One region of the Kitasatospora sp. NPDC041988 genome, then DNA from elsewhere that is predicted to be linked to it. Evidence: predicted binding sites of a transcription regulator. Region 1 holds the regulator's gene; each other region holds the start of a gene.
The links. The regulator HrcA, encoded in region 1, represses chaperone genes, less so after heat shock. The targets are predictions, from matches to a motif close to TTNGCACTCNGNNNNNCNGAGTGCNAA.
Positions count from the first base shown of each region.

Region 1 (5,438 bases):
CGCCCGCCGTGGAGGTGCGCAGCACCGACGGACCGAGCCGGTACGGCCTGGCACCGGCCTCGGCGAAGGCGGCCAGCTCGTCCGGGGAGACCCCGCCCTCGGGGCCGATCACCAGCACGATGTCCCCGCTCGCCGGCAGGGTTGCACCGGCCAGCGGCTCGGCGCCGTCCTCGTGCAGCACGGCGGCGAGCGCGGCACCGGCCAGGACGGGCGCCAGCTGCCGGGTGGTCACCGGCTCGCGGACGTCGGGGAAGCGCAGCCGGCGGGACTGCTTGCCCGCCTCGCGGGCGGTGGCCCGCCACTTGGCCAGCGCCTTGGCGCCGCGCTCGCCCTTCCACTGGGTGATGCAGCGCGAGGCGGCCCAGGGGATCACCACGTCCACGCCGACCTCGGTCATGGTCTCCACGGCGAGCTCGCCGCGGTCGCCCTTGGGCAGCGCCTGGACGACGACGATCCGCGGCGCCGGCTCGGGCTCCCGCCGGACGGCGGTCACGGCCACGTCGATCGCGTCCTTGCCGTGCACCGCCGCCACCGTGCCGTCCACGCCGAGGCCCAGCCCGTCCGCGAGGGTCACCGCCTCGCCGGGCTCCAGCCGCTTCACGGCGGCGGCGTGCCGCCCCTCCGGACCGTCCAGCCGGACCACCGCGCCGGGGGCGGCGGTGGCGAGCTGCGCGGTCTCGACGACGAACACGGGCGCGGTCATGGGGGTTCCCCTGAGATCTCTGTGCGATGGAACGACGGCGCCCGGTGACCCGGTCCGGGTCACCGGGCGCCGGTGCGGTCAGCGGCCGTTGAAGGCGTCCTTCAGACGGGAGAACAGCCCCTGCTGGCCCGGCGCGAACTGGCCTGAGGGCCGTTCCTCGCCGCGCAGCACCGCGAGGCGGCGCAGCAGGTCCTCCTGCTCGGCGTCGAGCTTGGTGGGCGTCTGCACCTCGACATGCACTATCAGGTCGCCCCGGCCGCCGCCGCGCAGGTGGGTGATGCCGCGGCCGTGCAGCGGGATCGACTGGCCGGACTGGGTGCCGGGCCGGATGTCGACCTCCTCCAGCCCGTCCAGGGTCTGCAGCGGCACCTGGGTACCGAGCGAGGCGGCCGTCATCGGGATGGTGACGGTGCAGTGCAGGTCGTCGCCGCGCCGCTGGAACACCGTGTGGCTGGTCTCGGCGATCTCGACGTAGAGGTCGCCGGCGGGGCCGCCGCCGGGGCCGACCTCGCCCTCGCCGGCCAGCTGGATCCGGGTGCCGTTGTCGACACCGGCCGGGATCTTGACGGTCAGGGTGCGGCGGGCGCGGACGCGGCCGTCACCGGCGCACTCCGGGCACGGGGTCGGCACCACGGTGCCGAAGCCCTGGCACTGCGGGCAGGGGCGGGAGGTCATGACCTGGCCCAGGAAGGACCGGGTGACCTGGGAGACCTCGCCCTTGCCGCGGCACATGTCACAGGTCTGCGCGGAGGTACCGGGGGCCGCGCCCTCGCCGCTGCAGGTGGTGCAGGTGACGGCCGTGTCGACCTGGAGTTCCTTGGTGGTGCCGAAGGCGGCCTCCTCCAGGGTGATCTCCAGCCGGATCATGGCGTCCTGGCCACGCCTGGTCCGGGAGCGCGGGCCGCGCTGACCGGAGGCGGCGCCGAAGAAGGCGTCCATGATGTCGGAGAAGCCGAAGCCCGCCGCGCCCGCGCCGAATCCGCCCGCGCCGCCGCCGCTGGGCGACAGGGGGTCGCCGCCGAGGTCGTAGACCTGGCGCTTCTGCGGATCGGAGAGCACCTCGTAGGCGGCGTTGATCTCCTTGAACCGCTCCTGCGTCTTCGGGTCCGGGTTGACGTCCGGGTGCAGTTCGCGTGCCAGGCGCCGGAACGCCTTCTTGATCTCGTCCTGCCCCGCATCCCGTCGGACGCCGAGTACCGCGTAGTAGTCCGTGGCCACCAAATGCTCCGCTTGTTCCGCCTGTTGAAGTGCTTGCGACTGGTACCACCATCGGCCGTCCGATGGTGGCCGTTCCTACGACTCGGCCAGGATCTGGCCCACGTACCGTGCCACCGCTCGCACCGCCCCCATTGTGCCCGGGTAGTCCATCCGGGTCGGACCGATCACACCCAGCTTGGCCACGCTCTCGTCGCCCGAACCGTAGCCCACGGAGACGATCGAGGTGGAATTGAGCCCTTCGTACGCGTTCTCCCGGCCGATCCGGACCGTCATCCCGGCGTCGGCCGTCTCACCCAGGAGGCGGAGCAGGACGACCTGCTCCTCCAGCGCCTCCAGCACCGGCTGGATGGTGAGCGGGAAGTCGTGCCCGAAGCGGGTCAGGTTGGCCGTGCCGGCCAGCATGATCCGCTCCTCGTTCTGCTCGGCGAGCGCCTCGAAGAGCGTCGCCAGGACGGTGGTGACGGCCGGCCGGTCGGCCGCCTCGAACTGGGACGGCAGCTCGTCCAGCAGCTCCGGGACCTCGGGCAGGCGCTGCCCGACGGCCCTTGTGTTGATCTTGGCACGCAGGTCTGCCAGGACGGTCTCGCCGACCGTGCCCGGGCAGTCCACGAGCCGCTGCTCGACCCGGCCGGTGTTGGTGATCAGGACCAGCATGACCTTGGCCGGGGCCAGCGCCACCAGTTCGATGTGGCGCACGGTGGACCGGGAGAGCGAGGGGTACTGGACCACCGCGACCTGCCGGGTGAGCTGGGCGAGCAGCCGAACCGTACGGGCGACCACGTCGTCGAGGTCGACCGCGCCGTCCAGGAAGTGCCGGATCGCCCGCCGCTCGGGCGCGCTCATCGGCTTGACCTCGGCCAGCCGGTCGACGAACAGGCGGTACCCCTTGTCGGTGGGGATCCGCCCGGCGCTGGTGTGCGGCTGGTGGATGTAGCCGTCGTCCTCCAGCGCCGCCATGTCGTTGCGAACGGTGGCCGGGGACACGCCCAGGCTGTGCCGCTCCACGAGGGCCTTGGAGCCGACCGGCTCCTCGGTGCCCACGTAGTCCTGGACGATGGCGCGAAGCACCGCGAGTTTGCGGTCGTCGAGCTGGCGGACCTCACCGGCCATGGGGCACGCACCTCCGTCTTCGCACGTTGTCCGATGTGACATGTGTCCGTATGTCCCGCTGCGGACCCCACTGCGGGCCCCGGCTTTGGCACTCTGAACACACGAGTGCCAGAACCGTACCTGCCAGTGTAAGGCCCGGGTCCGACGGCAGGAACGGCCCGGCCACAGTGATCCTGCCCGCAGTCCGTGGCGCGGGGGTGATGCCCCGCGCCCGTCCGGGTGGCAGCATCGATAGCGGACGGCGAACAGAGGAGCAGAGATGTCGACCTCGGGCCAGCACACCCGCTTCGCACCGGACCGCGGCCTGACCGGCCGGATGGTCGGGACCATGTTCGTGATCGGGCTGTTGTACGTCGGTTTCACCGGTCTGCTGATCGCACTGCTGCGCGGGGCCTGGCCGCTGATCGTGCTGATCTCGGGCGGGCTGTTCGTCGCGCAGTTCTGGTTCAGCGACAAGATCACCGAACGGGCGATGGGCGCCCACCGGGTCACCCCGGAGCAGTACCCCCAGCTGCACGGCACCGTCGACCGGCTCTGCGCACTCGCCGACATGCCCAAACCCCGGGTGGCGGTCGCCGACAACGACATGCCGAACGCCTTCGCGACCGGCCGCAACCCGCAGAACGCCGTGGTCTGCGTCACCACCGGGCTGCTGCGACGGCTGGATCCGGAGGAGCTGGAGGGCGTGCTCGCGCACGAGCTGTCGCACGTCGCCCACCGGGACGTCGCGGTGATGACCATCGCCGGGTTCCTCGGGGTGCTGGCCGGGGCGATGACCCGGATCGCGATGTACGGCGGCTTCATGGGCGGCGGCCGGAACAACAGCGACTCCAACGCCGCGATCGCCGCGCTGATCATCCCGCTGGTGTCGGTGGTGGTGTACGCGATCAGCTTCCTGCTGACCAGGCTGCTCTCCCGCTACCGCGAGCTGGCCGCCGACCGGGCCGCCGCCCAGCTCACCGGCCGGCCCAGCGCGCTCGCCTCGGCGCTGACCAAGGTGACCGGCCAGATCGCCGCGATCCCCACCAAGGACCTGCGCAAGGCGCAGCCGTACAACGCCTTCTACTTCGCCCCGGCGCTGAGCGCCCGGGACGCCGCCTCGCAGCTGCTCTCCACCCACCCGTCGCTGGAGCAGCGGCTGGCGCAGCTGGCGAAGATCTCGGCCCAGCTCGGCCGCTGAACCGCCTCAGGCGGCCGGGCCGCTCCGGCCGCCGGGACCACCTCCGGAAGGGACCGCCGTGGGATTCCTGGACACGCTGTTCGGCCGCACCAAGCCGGTCAGGCCCGACCTCGACCAGCTGTTCGGCGTACCGTCCGCCGCGCTGACCCTGGAGGCGGCCTCCGGCTTCCGCCCCACCGGCGTCGGGTCGGTCTGCTTCGCCTCCGTCGAGGGCGGGGCGTTCGGCGAGGTCGAGCGGCAGGTGCGGGCGCTGCTGGACGCCGACACCGAACGCGGCGGCGTGCCGGTCGAGGCCTCCAAGGACGCGTACGGGTACTCCTGGCTGCTCGCCCGGCACACGCCCGAGGAGCTGCCGGAGCTGGTCAACGACCTGCACGCGGTCAACAGCGAGCTGGAGGCGAACGGCTTCGGGCCGCAGCTGCTCTGCTCGCTGGTCGCCTTCCGCGACGCCGAGGGGCAGCCGCTGGCGCTGGTCTACCTGTACAAGCGCGGCACCTTCTACCCGTTCGCGCCGGTGCCGGGCGGCGGGGAGAAGCGGAACAGCCCGCTGGAGCTGCAGGTCAACGCCATGCTCGGGAACGACCTGCGGCTGGAGAAGGACCTCACCCGCTGGTTCCCGGTCTGGGGCGCGCCGGGTCTGTGACGGCTGTCGGGGCCCGTGACGGTCCCGCTGCCTATAGTCGGCTGCATGCGCAGCCGCCAGTACGGACCCGACCTCACCCCGCCGTGGAAGATGGGGGCACCTCCCAGCCGCCAGGCTGCGGGACGACAGCCCGCCCCGGAGGTGCCCGCCGAGCGGGACCTCGTCGTGGAGGAGGCGGCGACGGGCTTCTGCGGGGCGGTGGTGCGCTGCGAGAAGACCGCCGAGGGCCTCACCGTCACCCTGGAGGACCGCTTCGGCAAGCACCGGGTCTTCCCGCTGGTGCCACGCGGCTTCCTGCTGGAGGGCACGGTCGTCACGCTGGTCCGGCCCGCGGCCGCCTCGCCCGCGCCCGCCCGCACGCCCGGCCGGACGGCCTCCGGCTCGGTGGCCGTCCCCGGTGCCCGCGCCCGGGTGGCCCGGGAGTCCCGGATCTACGTGGAGGGCCGGCACGACGCCGAACTGGTCGAGCGGGTCTGGGGCGACGACCTGCGGATCGAGGGCGTGGTGGTCGAGTACCTGGAGGGCATCGACGACCTGCCCGCGATCGTCGCCGACTTCGCCCCCGGCCCCGGCCGACGCCTCGG
Region 1 is NZ_JBVJCO010000030.1:1,127-6,564, forward strand. It holds gene ACZ6NC_RS26895 (16S rRNA (uracil(1498)-N(3))-methyltransferase) at 1-703, opposite strand, end outside; gene dnaJ (molecular chaperone DnaJ) at 782-1,921, opposite strand; gene hrcA (heat-inducible transcriptional repressor HrcA) at 1,997-3,031, opposite strand; gene htpX (zinc metalloprotease HtpX) at 3,291-4,211, shown strand; gene pspAB (PspA-associated protein PspAB) at 4,270-4,854, shown strand; gene ACZ6NC_RS26920 (DUF3097 domain-containing protein) at 4,900-5,438, shown strand, end outside.

Region 2 (5,438 bases), on a different contig from region 1:
ACGATGGCCCTGCTGGTCTCCGGCGGGCACTCCTCGCTGCTGCTCAGCGAGGACATCACCAGTGACGTCCGCCCGCTCGGTGCGACCATCGACGACGCGGCCGGCGAGGCCTTCGACAAGGTGGCCCGGGTGCTGGGGCTGGGCTTCCCCGGCGGCCCGGTGGTCGACCGCACCGCCCGCGAGGGCGACCGGAAGGCGATCGCCTTCCCGCGCGGTCTGACCGGCCCGAAGGACCCGGAGTTCGACTTCTCCTTCTCCGGCCTGAAGACCGCCGTCGCCCGCTGGGTGGAGGCCAAGCGCCGGGCCGGCGAGGAGGTGCCGATCGCCGACGTGGCGGCGTCCTTCCAGGAGGCGGTCACCGACGTGCTGACCCGCAAGGCGGTCAAGGCCTGCCGAGACAACGGCGTCGACCACCTGATGATCGGCGGCGGGGTCGCGGCCAACTCGCGGCTGCGCGAGATGGCCCAGCAGCGCTGCGACAAGGCCGGCATCCGGCTGCGGGTGCCGCGTCCGGGCCTGTGCACCGACAACGGCGCGATGGTCGCCGCGCTGGGTTCCGAGATGGTCTGGCGCGACCGCGCGCCGTCCTCCTTCGACCTCTCGGCCGACTCCTCACTGCCGGTCACCGAGGTCCACGTGCCGGCCGTGCCGACCGGTCACGGGGACGTCCACGGGCAGGCGTACGAGGCGTTGGGCGGGGAGAGGTGACCACCACCGCCGCCATGTGGGAGGCCCGCGCCGCCGACGGGCGCGGCGCCGAGCTGGCCGCCTGGGTGCGGGAGGCCGCGCTGCCCGCGCTGCGCGGCTCGGCCGGCCTGGTCCGTACCGAGCTGTTCGGCGCGCCGGGCGACCGCGTGCTGCTCATCACCTGGTGGACGGGGGAGCCGGTGCCGGTGGCCGAGCCGCCCGCCGCACTGGTCGGCCGCCCGGTGCACTGCTGGTCCTTCGTCAGCGAGCATGTGGAGTAGCCGCTCGTAAGCCTGTCCGGGAACCGAACACCCGACCGCTACCGTGCATAGCTGAGAGACAGCTGGACGGGACCGGGGAGCGCGGCGCGGTGAAGAGGTACGGGCGGGGCAGGACGAGGACGTACGCGGTGGGGGCGCTGGCCCTGCTGGCCGCCGCCACCGGGTGCGGCAGCAGCGGCGGGTCCGGCAAGGCGGCCATGGTCGCCACCCCGCCCCCGACGGCCGCCCAGTCCGCCGGAACGCCCTCGCCCGCCGGCCAGGCCCCCGCCGCCGCGCCCGCCGCGGCACCCGCCGCCGGGGACGCGGCAGCCTGGGCGAAGTGGAACCTCAAGCCGCTGCCGCCGGCGCCGGCGGCGCCCGCCGACAAGCCGGTCAAGCTCCAACGGACCGGTCCCGTACCGGTGTTCAGCGAGGTGAAGACCACCGACAAGGTCGTCTTCATCACCATCGACGACGGCGCCGAGAAGGACCCGAAGTTCGTCGAGATGCTGACCGACCTCAAGGTGCCGGTCTCGATGTTCCTGACCCGGGACATCGTCAAGGACAACTACGGCTACTTCAAACCGCTCCAGGCGCTCGGCAACCACATCCACAACCACACCGTGGACCACGCCCAGATGAGCAAGGTCCCGCCGGAGAAGCAGAAGTCCGAGATCTGCGACGCGCAGTCCGCGCTCACCCAGCAGTACGGCACCGCGCCGCTGCTGTTCCGCCCGCCGTACGGGGACGGTGCCGACACCCCGGCGCTGAACACCTCGGTGCAGCAGTGCGGGCCGCGGGCGATCGTGCTCTGGCGCGAGTCGATGCAGATCCACGACATGCAGTACCAGGCCGCCGACAAGAAGCTGAAGCCCGGCGACATCGTCCTCGCCCACTTCCGCGGCCCGAAGGACCTCAAGGGCGAGACGATGACGCAGATGTTCGGGGAGATGCTGGCCCGCATCCAGGAACAGGGCTTCGCGGTGGCCCGGCTGGAGGACTACATCCAGGCGCCCGCCACCTGAGCGGGCACTACGGGAACGTGACCGGCTGACCGAGCATCATCAGCGGGCCGTGGTCGGTACGGCTGAGGATCACCGTGACGGAGTTCGGGCCGCTCGGCTTCAGCTGGCGGCGCAAGTCCTCCGGGGTGATCGCCATCCCACGCTTCTTGATCACCACCGTGCCGACGGCCCGCTCGCGCAGCAGTGCCTTCAGCTTCTTGATGTGGAACGGCAGTACGTCGGTGAGCTCGAAGGCGTGCGCGTACGGGGTGGCGACCAGCTCGTCCGAGGTGAGGTAGGCGATCTTCGGGTCGATCAGCCGGCCGTTCACCTGCCCGGCCACCTCGGCGACCAGGTGGGCGCGGATCACCGCGCCGTCCGGCTCGTACAGGTAGCGGCCGACCGGGCCGGCCGGCGGATCGGGCAGGTCGCCGCCGGCGAGGCTGGCCTGCCGGGGGAGCAGGGTGGCCCGGTGCGGGCGCTCGGCCCTGGTGCCGAACCAGAGCACCGCCTCCTTGACGTCGCCGTGGTCGGAGACCCACTCGGCCTCGGCGTCGGCGGGGACGGCCTCGTGGGGGATGCCGGGGGCCACCTTCAGCGCGCCGATCGGGGTGCGCCGACCGGCCTCGATCGCCCAGGAGAGCGGCGGGGCGTACGCCTCGGGGTCGAACACCCGGCCGCGTGAGGTGCGGCGGGCCGGGTCGGTGAAGACCGCGTCGAAGCCCGTGACGTCGACCTCCGTGACGTCCGCGCAGCGCACCTCGACCAGGCCGTCCAGGCCCAGCGCGGCGGCGTTGGCGGCGGTGGCGGCGCAGGCCGCCGGGTCCTTGTCGACCGCGAGCACCTCGATCCCCGCCCGGGCCAGCGCCAGCACGTCCCCGCCGATCCCGCAGCAGAGGTCGGCCAGCCGGCGCACCCCCAGCTCGGCGAAGCGCCGCGCCCGCCACTCGGCGACGCTGCGCCGGGTGGACTGCTCGACCCCGTTGGGCGTGAAGTACATCAGGTCGGCGTCCTCGCCGAACTTGGCCCGGGCCCGCTGCCGCAGCCGCGCCTGCCCGAACGCGGCCGACACCAGTCCGGCCGGGTGCTCCCGCCGCAGCCGGGTGGCCAGCGCCAGTTCCTCCTCGGGCGCGAACTCGCGCAGCTCGGCGAGCAGGGCTTGGCCCTCGGGGGTCAGCAGGGGCTGCAGGTTCTCGGTCTCCACACGGTCATTCTCGCCGGTCACCCGCCGGGGAAGCCCGCGAAGGCCCGGACCAGTGGCGGGAACGGCGCCGGCCCGGCATCGCACATGAGTACGGCTGCTCATCGCGTCGGCGAAGCGGACGGGCGCGCCGTTGGCACTCTGGTTGACTGAGTGCTAACCGCGGCCTATGGTCGTCCTTGGCACTCTCCACCAGGAGAGTGCTAACGCGAAGAAGCGTGTCTGACCCCCGCGACGGCAGGCCCGCAGGTTCGCCACTACCCGTTAGACAACCCCGTAATCTCCGAAGGGGAGCTCGGACGTGACCACCAGCAGCAAGGTTGCCATCAAGCCGCTCGAGGACCGCATCGTGGTCCAGCCGCTCGACGCCGAGACCACCACGGCCTCCGGCCTGGTTATCCCGGACACCGCCAAGGAGAAGCCCCAGGAGGGCGTCGTCCTGGCTGTCGGCCCGGGCCGCTTCGAGGACGGCCAGCGTCTGCCGCTCGACGTCGCCGTCGGTGACATCGTCCTGTACTCGAAGTACGGCGGCACCGAGGTGAAGTACCAGGGCGAGGAGTACCTCGTCCTCTCGGCGCGCGACGTTCTCGCCATCATCGAGAAGTAAGCAGCACCGAGAAGTCAGTCGTTCCAGCCCGCCCCGGATCCGTGTCCCAGTGACAGGGGCCCGGGGCGTGGTTGTTGGTTCACGTAGTCCGGCGGCCGGTGTGCCGGCCGCAGCCCCGAGGGAATAGGGAACATGGCGAAGATCCTGCAGTTCGACGAGGACGCCCGCCGCTCGCTGGAGCGCGGTGTCAACAAGCTGGCCGACACCGTCAAGGTGACCATCGGTCCCAAGGGCCGCAACGTCGTCATCGACAAGAAGTTCGGCGCCCCGACCATCACCAACGACGGTGTCACCATCGCGCGTGAGGTCGAGCTGGACGACCCGTACGAGAACCTTGGCGCGCAGCTCGTCAAGGAGGTCGCCACCAAGACCAACGACGTCGCGGGCGACGGCACCACCACCGCCACCGTGCTGGCCCAGGCCCTGGTCAACGAGGGTCTGCGCAACGTCGCCGCCGGTGCCGGCCCGGCCGCTCTGAAGAAGGGCATCGACAAGGCCGTCGCCGCCGTCTCCGAGCACCTGCTGTCCATCGCCCGCGAGATCGAGGGCAAGGACGACGTCGCCGCCGTCGCGTCCCTCTCCGCGCAGGACACCCAGGTCGGCGAGCTGATCGCCGAGGCGATCGACAAGGTCGGCAAGGACGGTGTCATCACCGTCGAGGAGTCCAACACCTTCGGCGTGGAGCTGGACTTCACCGAGGGCATGCAGTTCGACAAGGGCTACCTGTCGCCGTACTTCGTCACCGACGCGGAGCGTCAGGAGGCGGTCCTTGAGGACCCGTACATCCTGATCAACCAGGGCAAGATCTCCTCCATCCAGGAGCTGCTGCCGCTGCTGGAGAAGATCCTGCAGGGCGGTGCCTCGAAGCCGCTGCTGATCATCGCCGAGGACGTCGACGGCGAGGCGCTGTCCACCCTCGTGGTGAACAAGATCCGCGGCACCTTCAACGCGGTCGCCGTCAAGGCCCCGGGCTTCGGTGACCGCCGCAAGGCGATCCTGGGCGACCTGGCCACCCTGACCGGTGCCACCGTCATCTCCGAGGAGGTCGGCCTCAAGCTCGACCAGGCCGGTCTGGACGTGCTGGGCACCGCCCGCCGCGTGACCATCACCAAGGACGAGACCACCGTCGTCGACGGTGCCGGTGACACCGAGGCCGTCGCCGGTCGCGTCGCCCAGATCAAGGGCGAGATCGCCAACACGGACTCCGACTGGGACCGCGAGAAGCTGCAGGAGCGCCTGGCCAAGCTGGCCGGCGGCGTCTGCGTCATCAAGGTCGGCGCCGCCACCGAGGTGGAGCTGAAGGAGCGCAAGCACCGCCTGGAGGACGCCATCTCGGCGACCCGCGCCGCGGTCGAGGAGGGCATCGTCGCCGGTGGTGGCGCCTCCCTCGTCCACGCCGCCAAGGTGCTGGAGGGCGGCCTGGGCCTGTCGGGTGACGAGGCGACCGGTGTCGCGGTCGTCCGCAAGGCGCTCGCCGAGCCGCTGCGCTGGATCGCCCAGAACGCCGGTCTTGAGGGCTACGTCATCACCCACAAGGTCGCCGAGCTGGAGGCCGGTCACGGCTTCAACGCGGCCACCGGCGAGTACGGCGACCTGCTGAAGGCCGGCGTCATCGACCCGGTCAAGGTCACCCGCTCCGCGCTGGAGAACGCGGCGTCGATCGCCTCCCTGCTGCTCAC
Region 2 is NZ_JBVJCO010000007.1:207,431-212,868, reverse strand. It holds gene tsaD (tRNA (adenosine(37)-N6)-threonylcarbamoyltransferase complex transferase subunit TsaD) at 1-708, shown strand, start outside; gene ACZ6NC_RS10315 (hypothetical protein) at 705-968, shown strand; gene ACZ6NC_RS10310 (polysaccharide deacetylase family protein) at 1,058-1,972, shown strand; gene ACZ6NC_RS10305 (THUMP-like domain-containing protein) at 1,980-3,155, opposite strand; gene groES (co-chaperone GroES) at 3,454-3,759, shown strand; gene groL (chaperonin GroEL) at 3,892-5,438, shown strand, end outside.
Region 2: the regulator HrcA is predicted to act here: its motif matches at 3,286-3,312, upstream of groES (co-chaperone GroES).

Region 3 (5,438 bases), on a different contig from region 1:
CGCCGTAGAGCGTGCCGGTGCGCATCGCGACCCGGCCGCCGGAGATCGCGGCGACCTCCTGGATCAGCGCGTAGCCATGTCTGGGAGCGTCGGCCAGTGCGGTGAGCAGAAGCAGCGTGGGCTCCTGCATGGAGCGTTCGGTCATGGAACTACATATATCGTCAAACTACATATAGGTCCAGTGGAAGCCCCCCGCCGAACCCCCGGCGAGCCGGGCCACCACAATGGCTCCCATGCCGACGGACGACCTGCTCACCGCCTGGACCGCCCTGCTGCGCCGCTGCGGCGCGAGCGCCGACCCCGAACCGTACGGGCGCGACCTGCTGCGCCGCTGGGCCGAGCCGCAGCGCCGCTACCACACCACCGACCACCTGCGGGCGATGCTGCACCAGGTGGACGCGCTGGCCGCGCACGCCGAGGCCCCGGACACCGTCCGCCTCGCCGTCTGGTTCCACGACGCCGTCTACCGCCCCGACCGCTCCGAGAACGAGGAGCGCAGCGCCACGCTCGCCGTCCGGGCACTCACCGAGGCCGGCCTCCCCGAGCAGCGGACCGCCGAGGTGGCCCGGCTGGTCCGGCTCACCGTCACCCACCACCCGGAGCCCGGCGACCGCGACGGCGAGGTGCTCTGCGACGCGGACCTGGCCGTCCTGGGTGCCACCCCCGAGGCGTACGCGGTGTACGCGGCCGCCGTCCGGGAGGAGTACGCCTTCGTCCCCGAACCGGACTTCCGGGCCGGCCGGGCGGCGGTCCTGCGCCAACTGCTCGCACTGCCCGCGCTCTACCGCACCCCCACCGCCCACGCGCGCTTCGACACCCCGGCCCGCGCCAACCTGGCCGCCGAACTCGCCGCACTGGAGGGCCAGGAGCCGGAGGGCTAGGACAGGTGCCCGACGGGCGCCACGACCATGCCCTCCTTGCCGCAGACCCAGTGCGGGTCCGGGCCCAGCTCGGGTTCGACGCCGAGCGCGTGCGGGTCCCCGTCGGCCGCACAGGAGGCGCAGAGCGGCCAGCGGCCGTAGGCCTCCAGCAGCGCGTCCTGGACGTCCTGGGCGACCAGCCCGAGCACGTACTCGGTGCCGTCCGGCCACTGCTCCAGCCACCAGCGGCGGTGGGTCACGGCCGTCTCGACCAGCGACACCACGGCGGCGTCCGCCACGTCCTTCGCGGTCAGGTCGGCCAGGATCAGCGCCCGCGCGTTGTGCAGGGCGGTCTCGATGTCGTCGGAGGAAGCCATCCGTCCATTGTCCCAAAGAGCGTCCGTCCCGAAGAGCGCCCGCCCCGAAGAACGTCCCGAAGAACGCCGCACGGGCGGCTCCCCGAGGGGAACCGCCCGTACGATCAGGAACCGACCGACCCCGGAGGATCAGAAGTCCATGTCACCGCCCGGCATGCCGCCGCCGGCGGCCGCGGCGGCCTTCTCCGGCTTGTCGGCGATGACGGCCTCGGTGGTGAGGAAGAGCGCCGCGATGGAGGCGGCGTTCTGCAGCGCGGAACGGGTGACCTTGGCCGGGTCGATGATGCCCTCGGCGATCAGGTCGACGTACGTGTTGGTGGCCGCGTTCAGGCCGTGACCGGCGGGGAGGTTGCGCACCTTCTCCACCACGACGCCGCCCTCAAGGCCGGCGTTGGTCGCGATCTGCTTGATCGGGGCCTCCAGCGCCACGCGGACGATGTTGGCACCGGTGGCCTCGTCGCCCTCGAGCTCCAGCTTGTCGAACGCGACACCGGCCTGCAGCAGCGCGACGCCACCACCGGCGACGATGCCCTCCTCGACGGCGGCCTTGGCGTTGCGGACGGCGTCCTCGATGCGGTGCTTGCGCTCCTTGAGCTCCACCTCGGTGGCCGCGCCGGCCTTGATGACGGCCACGCCGCCGGCCAGCTTGGCGAGGCGCTCCTGGAGCTTCTCGCGGTCGTAGTCCGAGTCGCTGTTCTCGATCTCGGCGCGGATCTGGTTCACGCGGCCGGCGACCTGGTCGCTGTCGCCGCCACCGTCGACGATGGTGGTCTCGTCCTTGGTGATGACCACCTTGCGGGCGGTGCCCAGCAGGTCGACGCCGGCGTTCTCCAGCTTGAGGCCGACCTCCTCGGAGATCACGGTGCCACCGGTGAGGATGGCGATGTCGCCGAGCATGGCCTTGCGGCGGTCGCCGAAGCCCGGGGCCTTGACGGCGACGGACTTGAAGGTGCCGCGGATCTTGTTCACGACCAGGGTCGACAGGGCCTCGCCCTCGACGTCCTCGGCGATGATGACGAGCGGCTTGCCGCTCTGCATGACCTTCTCCAGCAGCGGGAGCAGGTCCTTGACCGAGCCGATCTTGGAGTTGGCGATGAGGATGTACGGGTCCTCGAACGTCGCCTCCATGCGCTCCAGGTCGGTGGCGAAGTAGGCGGAGATGTAGCCCTTGTCGAAGCGCATGCCCTCGGTGAGCTCGAGCTCCAGACCGAAGGTGTTGCTCTCCTCGACGGTGATGACGCCTTCCTTGCCGACCTTGTCCATGGCCTCGGCGATGAGCTCGCCGATCTGGGTGTCGGCGGCCGAGATGGAGGCGGTGGAGGCGATCTGCTCCTTGGTCTCCACGTCCTTGGCCTGGGCCAGCAGCTGGTCCGAGACGGCGGCGACGGCCTTCTCGATACCGCGCTTGAGGGCCATCGGGTTGGCGCCGGCGGCGACGTTGCGCAGACCCTCGCGGACGAGCGCCTGGGCGAGCACAGTGGCGGTGGTGGTGCCGTCACCCGCGACGTCGTCCGTCTTCTTGGCGACCTCCTTGACGAGCTCCGCACCGATCTTCTCGTACGGGTCCTCGAGCTCGATCTCCTTGGCGATGGAGACACCGTCGTTGGTGATCGTGGGGGCGCCCCACTTCTTCTCCAGCACGACGTTGCGACCCTTGGGGCCGAGCGTGACCTTCACTGCGTCGGCGAGCTGGTTCATGCCACGCTCAAGGCCGCGGCGAGCTTCCTCATCAAAGGCGATGATCTTGGCCATCAGAAGTGGTCCTCCGGGACACGGTCGACTGCTCGGACCAAGGGGTGCCCGCGACGGACGGCCCTGGTGTGCGGGGGTCCTTTCCCCTACCGCTCCCGGGGGCCTCACCGACCCGGTCCGCTGTCACTCTCACGCTGTGAGTGCTAACGCCAATGATTAGCACTCTGGGTGGGCGAGTGCAAGCCCAATGGGCAACCCGCGAGCCGTACCGGCCACTCCCCGGACACGGCGACGGGCCCGTGCGACGCGTGTCGCACGGGCCCGTGGCGAAGCAAGAGGTGCACCAGCCGATGGGCCGAGCCGAACTCCTGGGTGCCGGAAAGGTCAGACCGCCGCGCGGACCATGTCCGCCTGCGGGCCCTTCTGCCCCTGAGAGATCTCGAACTCGACCCGCTGGCCCTCCTCAAGGGTGCGGTAGCCGTCCATCTGGATCGCGCTGTAGTGGACGAAGACGTCCGCACCACCGTCGACCGCGATGAAGCCGTAGCCCTTCTCCGCGTTGAACCACTTGACGGTGCCCTGAGCCATTCCGAACTCCCCTAGTGCTGTGCTGGCCCTTCACGCGCCCGCAGGTCGCGGGCCCGGGTCTGGTTTGAGGCCGGCCCGGGGAACCCCCCCTGGGCGCAGCCGTGCACGCCACAATCCCCCGCCGAGACCATCGGACGGTGTCCGATGAAGGGGCGATTGCGTCGACCGCGGCTGAATGTATCCGGATCGACGCCCTCTGCAACAGGGCCAGCCACCGGGAATTCCCCCGGCCCGTCAGGGGACAGGACGGACCAAAAGCTCAGGAACTTCACATTTCACGCCGGACATAGCGGACGAATTACCCAAATGCCCTCAAGAATTCTGACATCGGCCTGACATGTTTCACGGCCGCGGGCCCGGCGCCGGTCTCAGCGGCCGGACAGACACCGGCGGTACGGGCGCGACAGGGGGGCGACGACCGGGGTGAGGGGGAGGGGAGGCCCTCTTCCCGGCCGAGCGACACTCTACTCCGACTGGCCCGGTAAATATTCCCGCCGGAATGCGGCGCGCGGCGACGGCCGGGGAAAACGACCGGGCAGGCGGCCTGCAAAGCAGCACCGGAAGCGTCCGGGAACTCCCCGGGAACGCCCGGGAACGCCCGGAAGCACTCCAGGAAGCGCTCCGGGAAATGCGACGGCCGTCCGGGTGTACGAAATTCCGTACACCCGGACGGCCGTCCGTCAGTGGCGCGGCTCAGCAGCCGCCGGCCACCGCGGGAATGATCGAAACACTCGCGCCGTCCGCGATCCCGGTCGCCAGGCCCTCCGCGAACCGCACGTCGTCGTCATTGACGTAGACGTTCACGAAACGGCGCAGCTTGCCGGTGTCGTCCAGGATCCGGGCGGCGATCCCGGCGTGGTTCTTCTCCAGGTCGGCGATGACCTCGCCGAGGGTGGAACCCTCGGCGGCCACCTCGGCGGCGCCGCCGGTGTAGGTGCGCAGGATGGTCGGGATGCGGACGTTGGCGCTCATGGGGGCTTCTCCTTGCGGCGGGGTGGAGGGGTCAGGCGGACGCGAGACCGGCGTCGCGGAACGAGGCCAGCGTCGGGCGGATGACGGCGGTCATCCCGGCGTCGGAGACGGCGTCCAGCGTCTTCAGGCCGTCGCCGGTGTTGATCGCGACGGTCTCCTTGGCCGGGTCCAGCTGCCCGGTCTCGACCAGCTTCTTCAGTACTCCGACGGTCACCCCGCCCGCGGTCTCGGCGAAGATGCCCTCGGTCCGGGCCAGCAGCTTGATCGCGGCCACCACCTCGGCGTCCGTCACGTCCTCGACGGCGCCGCCGGTGCGGCGGGCGATGTCCAGCACGTACGGGCCGTCGGCCGGGTTGCCGATCGCCAGCGACTTGGCGATGGTGTCCGGCTTGACCGGGCGGATCACGTCGCTGCCGGCCTTGTAGGCCGCCGACACCGGCGAGCAGCCCGCCGCCTGGGCACCGAAGATCCGGTACGGCCGGTCCTCGACCAGACCGAGCCTGACCAGCTCCTGCAGGCCCTTGTCGATCTTGGTCAGCTGCGAACCCGAAGCGATCGGGATCACGATCTGCTCCGGCAGGCGCCAGCCCAGCTGCTCGCAGATCTCGTACGCCAGCGTCTTGGAGCCCTCGCCGTAGTACGGGCGCAGGTTGACGTTGACGAAGCCCCAGCCCTCGCCGGCCGGGTCGCCGATCAGCTCCGAGCAGAAGCGGTTCACATCGTCGTAGTTGCCCTCGATGCCGACCAGCTCACCGCCGTAGACACCGGCCATCACGACCTTGCCCTGCTCCAGGTCGTGCGGGATGAACACGCAGGACTTGAAACCGGCCCGGGCGGCCGCGGCGCCCACCGCACCGGCCAGGTTGCCGGTCGAGGAGCAGGAGAGCGTGGTGAAACCGAACGCCCGCGCCGCCTCGATCGCACAGGCGACCACGCGGTCCTTGAACGA
Region 3 is NZ_JBVJCO010000028.1:126,644-132,081, forward strand. It holds gene ACZ6NC_RS26405 (PadR family transcriptional regulator) at 1-145, opposite strand, end outside; gene ACZ6NC_RS26410 (HD domain-containing protein) at 234-881, shown strand; gene ACZ6NC_RS26415 (hypothetical protein) at 878-1,237, opposite strand; gene groL (chaperonin GroEL) at 1,367-2,989, opposite strand; gene ACZ6NC_RS26425 (cold-shock protein) at 3,314-3,517, opposite strand; gene ACZ6NC_RS26430 (MoaD/ThiS family protein) at 4,211-4,489, opposite strand; gene thrC (threonine synthase) at 4,521-5,438, opposite strand, start outside.
Region 3: the regulator HrcA is predicted to act here: its motif matches at 3,146-3,172, upstream of groL (chaperonin GroEL).